2 regions of the Rhodoferax sp. GT1R46 genome follow, and region 2 is predicted to be linked to the other one. Evidence: predicted binding sites of a transcription regulator. Region 2 holds the regulator's gene; the other holds the start of a gene.
What was found. The regulator FNR, encoded in region 2, switches genes on or off when oxygen is low (the NO sensors DNR and NnrR bind a similar motif). The targets are predictions, from matches to a motif close to TTGATNNNNATCAA.
Positions count from the first base shown of each region.

Region 1: a site for FNR is predicted at 1,409-1,422, ahead of AC097W_RS01585 (universal stress protein). Genes of this name have one in related genera too.

Region 1 covers NZ_JBWMBC010000001.1:325,596-329,064, reverse strand. Annotated here, with positions in the region: gene AC097W_RS01590 (cation:proton antiporter) at 1-883, shown strand, start outside; gene AC097W_RS01585 (universal stress protein) at 906-1,346, opposite strand; gene AC097W_RS01580 (hypothetical protein) at 1,540-1,680, shown strand; gene AC097W_RS01575 (class I SAM-dependent methyltransferase) at 1,724-2,359, shown strand; gene AC097W_RS01570 (DHH family phosphoesterase) at 2,356-3,279, opposite strand; gene AC097W_RS01565 (NAD(P)H-dependent oxidoreductase) at 3,316-3,469, opposite strand, start outside.
Region 2 covers NZ_JBWMBC010000006.1:245,052-248,520, reverse strand. Annotated here, with positions in the region: gene hemN (oxygen-independent coproporphyrinogen III oxidase) at 1-1,264, opposite strand, end outside; gene fnr (fumarate/nitrate reduction transcriptional regulator Fnr) at 1,462-2,181, shown strand; gene AC097W_RS14820 (hypothetical protein) at 2,203-2,493, opposite strand; gene AC097W_RS14815 (FixH family protein) at 2,545-2,814, opposite strand; gene ccoG (cytochrome c oxidase accessory protein CcoG) at 2,825-3,469, opposite strand, start outside.

The DNA.
Region 1 (3,469 bases), on a different contig from region 2:
CGCGCCTACCGATCCGGTGCTGGCCACCGATGTGCAGATTCGCCATCCCGGTGACCGCGACCAGTTGCGCTTCACCCTGACATGCGAGGCCGGCATGAATGATGGCAGCGCATTCCCGTTTGTGATGCTGGGATTGGGTTTGCTGGGATTGCATGATCTGGGCGACTATGGCGTGAACTGGCTACTGGTTGACGTGTTGTGGGCTACGCTGGCCAGCATCGCCATTGGCGTCGCAGCGGGTGTTGCACTGGCCCGCTTGGGCTGGAAGCTTCGCCGTGCGCCCCACCAGCATGAATTACTGGACGACTTTTTGGGCCTGGGCCTGATTGGCGCGGTGTATGGCTTGACCGTCATGGCGCACGCCTGGGGGTTTCTGGCGGTCTTTTTTGCCGCCGTGGCGCTGCGCCAGACGGAACAAAAGCTGGCGAAGGCCACCCGCACGCCGGTGGATGCCAGTGGAGAAGCCGAGCCGGTACCCAAGGTGAGCGAAGGCGCATTGGTCTTCAAAGAACACCTGGAGCGACTCTCCGAATTGATGCTGATTCTGCTGGTTGGCGGCTCGCTCTTCCTCGACTCATGGAGCTGGGAGGCCGTGGGCTTGGCGCTATTTGTGTTTATCGTGGCGCGACCGGTGAGCGTATTGCTGGGCATGTGGGGCAGCAGCACCGCACAGCCCCTGCGCGGCATGATTGGCTGGTTTGGCGTGCGAGGCATTGGCTCGCTCTATTACCTGATGTACGCCATTCAGCAAGGCCTGCCTGAGCCACTGGCACTGAAGTTGATTCAGCTGACCCTGATCGTGGTGACGATGTCGATTTTTCTGCATGGCACCAGCGTCAAGCCCTTGATGGGGCATTTCTGGCCGCGAGGCAAAAAAGCCTGAGTTCGATGCGGCCCGCTCCCTGCTAGCGCGTAATCAGCACCGGCACGGTTGATTCAGCCACCACTTTGGTCGCCACGCTGCCAAGCATCAGCCGTGCAATACCTGTGCGGCCATGGGAACCCAGCACGATCAGATCTGCGCCTTCCGTTTGGGCCGTTTGCACAATGCCGCTGGCAGCGGTGACATCCTCCACCAGGCGTGCCTGCAAAGCGATGGGCGCGCCATCCTGCTTGCAAAGCGCCTCAACTTGCGCATGGGCCTGGGCTGCCAGATCTTGAGCCGCAGACATATACGCCTGAAAGCCCATGGGATTGATCTCACCCACGCCAATGTAAGGATAGGGATCGACGACATACACAGCCGTGAGCTTGGCGCCATGGGTGCGCGCCAGACTGACCGCCAGTTTGGCGGCGTGCTCGGATGCCGGAGATGCGTCGGTGGCGACCAGAATATGTTTGAACATGTGAATACCTCGTAAAAGAAATGTGTACCTGCGAATGCTGCACCCACGGCACGCTGAATTCCTTGACATATGTCAGTTTTGATGCATTTGCCCCAAACAGGCTCCATTGACACTTGCAGAGTAGCAAGTGAGCCATTTTGTGCCGTAATATCTGGTTATCGGGCTCCATTTCGGGGCCGAATATGGAGGACTTATGGCTAAAGGTGACCAGCGCAGTGAAAAGATGTCGAAGAAACCCAAGAAGGACAATTCGGAGCCAAAAAACTCCACGTCGGACCGCCCCATGGCTCCCGTGACTACGGTGATGCCACGCGGAAAAATCAAGACCAAGTGACCGGTTTGATGGGCATGCCTCCCGGGCAACGGATCAGGGCCGCATGACCCCATCCTGGTACGACAGGCACATCCTGCCACCCATGCTGGATTTCGCTTGCGGTTTGCCCATGGTAGGCCGCCAGCGCCAGCTGGTGGTTCCCTTGGCGCAGGGGCGTGTCCTCGAGGTCGGTATTGGTACCGGACTCAATATGCGCTACTACGATAAGACGCGCGTGACCCGGATCACGGGGCTGGACCCTGCCCTGCAACTACACCCCCTGGCGCGCGAGCGCATTGCGCAATCCGGGCTGGACGTGGATCTGGTGGGACTCTCAGCCGAGCAGATCCCCCTGCCCGACGCAAGCTTTGACACGGTGCTCATCACGTATACGCTGTGCACCATTCCTGACCCCTTGGCAGCACTAAAAGAGATGCGCAGGGTACTGGCGCCCCATGGTCGTTTACTATTTTGCGAACACGGTCGCGCACCCGATGCATCGGTACAACGCTGGCAAGACCGGTTGCAGCCACTGTGGGGCCCATTGGCGGGTGGCTGCCATCTGGGGCGCGACATTCCCGCTCTGTTGCACCAAGCCGGTTTTATCCAGCCAGACACACAAACGCGGTACCTGCCGGGCCCCAGGCCCTTCACATTTCACTATTGGGGCGAGGCGCTTCCGGGTCATCTACCCGTTTAAGAACCGGTAGCGTCGAACACGCCGCTCAGCAACTCGGGCAACCGGTCGGTTGGCATCTTGAAGCCGCAAGCTTGCGCGTGACCACCGCCCTGCATGCTCTCTGCCAGAGGAATGCAGTCAAAACCGGGTTGCGAACGCAGGCCGACCTTGATGACGCCCCCCTTGCCGGCACTCCACATGAGCGCAAAGGTACCGCTTTTTGCAGAAAGCAGATCGCCCACCAGGCTGTGGAACACGCCAGGCGCATTGACCATGAGACCGTGCTGTCCATTGAACGCGATGGGTTGCGCGCCCTCGGCGATGTCGGCTGCGAGTTTGCTGAATTTTTCGTCCATGGCCGCGCCCCGCGCCATGAAACTGGTCAGCTGGACGGGACTGAACATGGCGATCTCCGCCCAGCGGACAAAGTCAAACCGTTCCATATCCAGTGCCGCCAAAAAGCCCTTGCTTTCGGGGTATTGCCAAGCCCAGATGTCGCGGTCTTCCACAAAGCGCACCAAATCAGGCACGGGCTTGTCCGACTGAAAGAATTCCCAGGCGAGGCGTGCGCCCGACTTGCTCATGTCAAAGTGCACCACACCGCAGCGGCAAGAAAAACCAGTCAGCTTCTCGGCAGCACTCTTGTGGTGGTCCAGCATCACCAGCTTGGTCGCACGCTCTTCAATGCCCCGAAGAATCTCGGGAGAGAATGAAAAATCAAGGATGTACACCGCACGGCCACTGAGCGCGGGCAAGTCTTCCACGGATTTGATGTCACCGTGGTCCAGCCCCAAAAACTCGGCTTTGCCTTCGTAATACAACCAGGCAGCCAGTGCAGCGGCAAACCCATCAGGACAACTCCGACCATGGTACAAAACCAGTGGATTGGGGTCGGACTTTTCAGGGTGAACAAACAGTTGCAGAGGGAGTAGTGTCTTCATGGGCTCCATTGTCGCCTGTCAACGCCCGCCGAAAAACTACTCTGCTGCCGCACCCAGCTTGCGCAGCTTGTCGGTCCACTTGCGTACCCCCTCCACACCCAGCTTGTCTACCATGCCGATCAGCGTTTCGTTGACCGGCGCAATGCCGACGAATCCCAGCACATTGCGTTCCAGCGACTTGACGCTGTGG
Region 2 (3,469 bases):
TGCCTTGATCGGAAAGATCCGCAAGCGCTTCCAGCTCTTTGGCGAAATAGCTTTGAAAATCTACCAAATAGGCCAGATTGATCGACTCGAACTGCAATTCGCCCTGGCACATCAGCGCCATGATGACGGCACGGCGAACCAAGTCATCGCGCGACAGTGCCAGACCGCGCACCACGGGGAATCGTCCTTGGTCGAGGAGATCGCAATACTCCTCCATCGACTTGGCGTTCTGGCTATATGTCGCGCCGATCCGACCAATGGATGACACGCCCAGGCCAATCAGGTCGCAATCTGGCTGGGTGCTGTACCCCTGGAAATTGCGGTGCAGGCGTCCCTGGCGCTTGGCCACAGCCAACGCGTCTTCCGGCAAGGCAAAGTGATCCATGCCGACGTACACATAACCCGCACCCATGAACGCAGCCAGCGAACGGGACAGCATGGACACTTTGGCTGCCCCACTGGGCAATGACACAGTAGCAATGCGCCTTTGCGGCTTGAACCGTTCTGGCAAATGGGCGTAGGCATAAAGGGCAATCCGGTCGGGGCGCAACTCGTTGACCTGCGCCAGTGTGCGATCAAAGGACTCCGGACTTTGTTGGGGAAGTCCGTAGATCAGATCCACATTGATCGACTCAAACCCGCGCTCGCGTGCGGCCGCCACCAGAGCAAACACCTGCTCGGCAGGTTGCACTCGATGCACTGCTTTTTGCACCGCCGGATCAAAGTCTTGCACCCCAAAGCTCAGCCGGTTGAACCCAAGCTCGGCCAGGGTGTCGAGCCTGGAGGCGTCGATGGTTCGGGGGTCCACCTCAATGGAGTATTCGCCCCCAGGTGCAAACGTGAAATTGCGACGCAACATGGTCATCAACTCACGCAATTCGTCGTCACTCAAAAATGTAGGACTACCCCCACCAAGATGGACCTGACTGACTGTTTGGCCCAAACCGATTTGGGCCGTGTGCAAATCAACCTCACGGCTAAGGTAGCGCAGGTACGGCGCTGCACGGTCATGGTGCTTGGTAATGATTTTGTTGCAGGCACAGTAATAACACAGCGACTCGCAAAACGGGATGTGTACATAGAGCGAAAGCGGCAAGTTCATGGCAGCAGCGCCACCGCGCCGCATTGTCAGGGCCTGCGCGTAGTCATCCGCCGTAAATGCTTCGACAAAACGGTCTGCGGTTGGGTACGAGGTGTAGCGCGGGCCCGCCACGTCGTATCGACGCAACAAATCATCATTTATGGTTTCAGCAACTGGTTTCATGAACGCTCCAAGACAAGGGCTACTGTGCCGCCATTTGACTTTCCATCACTTGATTTGCATCAAGAACTTCGAAACTGGGTAAACTGGCCTGTCACTTACACTAGGTGAAATCCATGCCTGATCAAACATCCAAGCCCAACTCAGTCGCCGAAACCCGGGTGCCCCTTGCCGCGCATGCCGATTCCAAGATGGTCGCGATGAGCCCTCAATCCATCAAGGTGGCCTGCTCCAGCTGCAATTTGCGCGAACTGTGCATGCCGCTGGGGCTCAGTCCGGCTGAGCTTGATCGCATTGACGACGTCGTGGCTAGTCGACGCAAAGTCAAACGTGGAGACATACTTTTTCGCAATGGCGAAAGGTTTACCAGTCTTTACGCCATTCGCACCGGATTTTTCAAAACCTGCGTGGCTTCTGAGGATGGCCGGGACCAAGTTACGGGTTTTCAGATGGCTGGCGAAGTGATCGGGCTGGATGGCATTGTTAACGACTATCACACCTGCGATGCGGTGGCCCTGGAAGATGCCGAGGTATGCGTCATGCCCTTTGACCGCATTGAGGAGCTGTCGAGAGAGGTCAACGCCCTGCAACGCCATGTCCACAAGATCATGAGCCGCGAAATCGTCCGCGAAAATGGAGTGATGCTGCTGCTGGGGAGCATGCGCGCGGAAGAGCGCCTGGCGGCTTTCTTGCTGAATCTGGTGCAACGGCTGCATGCGCGGGGGTTTTCGCAATCCGAGTTGGTACTGCGGATGACGCGCGAGGAAATTGGAAGCTATCTTGGACTGAAGCTGGAAACCGTCAGCCGAACTTTCTCAAAATTTGTGGAAGAAGGCATAGTGGAAGTGAAGCAGCGCCACGTCCGGATACTCAATACCGATGCACTCAAAGACATCGTGAACCCCAAGGTTTGCAACTGACTCTGGCTGTTGCACCTGTAATCAGCAAGAACCCTGTTTGGGGCAGCCGTCCGGACGGTCCGTCTCTGGCAGAGGGCAGCGATTGACCTCAAAGGGCGACATGGACAACAGTGTGGTCAAGGCGCTTGAAGCCATGGTGAGACCCCAAAACACAAAAAATGCGACGGTGTATACCCCTTGGCGAGACCAGTCCAGCGGCTGACCAAACCAGTGCAGATCCTGCGGGTCAATCATCGCAAAAACCAGTATTTCCAGCGCGCCGGCCACCAGAAACGCAGGCCAGATAATCCACATCAGTCGTTGCTGCAGCATGTTCTTCTCCTCCTGAGGACTGGGCATTTCAATGTGGAGCACCTGATGAAATCACGGCGTTTTGGGGGCAGGAACACCGGTAGCCGCATGATTGCGCGCCTGTGTGGCGGGTGCCAGACTGGACGGGTTGTCACCCAGAGTCTTGTTGATTTCTATTCCCTTTCGGTAATAGTCTTCGTCCAACACCGGATCTTTACCGACCAATGCCAGATAGAACGTCACAAATGACGCGACGACCACGATTGCGGGGCCGGAGATGACAAGCCAGACGTGACCGAACTTCCACCATGGACGCGCGGGATTCAGGTTGGATGGGGTCATGGGAAACTCCTTAACGGGGAACAATGAAAACAGATTTTTCCGACACATGGCCCTGTGAGCCTTGTGCAGAAATTTCGAAGTGAATAACGTGAGAACCTGGAGGGGCCACCTCATACGGCGCATCAATCCGAACGGCCACCCACCGCGCCTGAGTGGACTCTACGACGACTTCATCGTCAGAGACGACTGCCAAACCGGGCAGACCTTCGACCGCAATTCGGAAGCGCTGCGTAGACTCGGTCGCATTCATTACCTGAAGGCGGTAGACATTCTCAATGCGACCGCCGTCCACGACGCGTGCCAACACACCCCGATCACGAACTACATCGACCTTGAATGGGGTCCGCGTAGCCAGGCTCAAAGCCATTGCGATCACCACCGATCCAAGAATCGCCGTGTAGACCAGCACCCGTGGGCGCAGCACATGGCGCAGGGTCTGGGACCCCGTCCAGTGTTGGCTCACTGCGTTTTGGGTCGAGTACTTCACCAAGCCCCGTGCGTAACCCATCTTGTCCATGACCGTGTCGCAAACGTCGGCGCAGGCACCGCACCCAATACATTCGTATTGAAGCCCTTTGCGAATATCAATGCCGGTCGGACAAACCTGAACGCACAGACTGCAGTCCACACAGGCACCGAGTTTCAAAGTAGACAG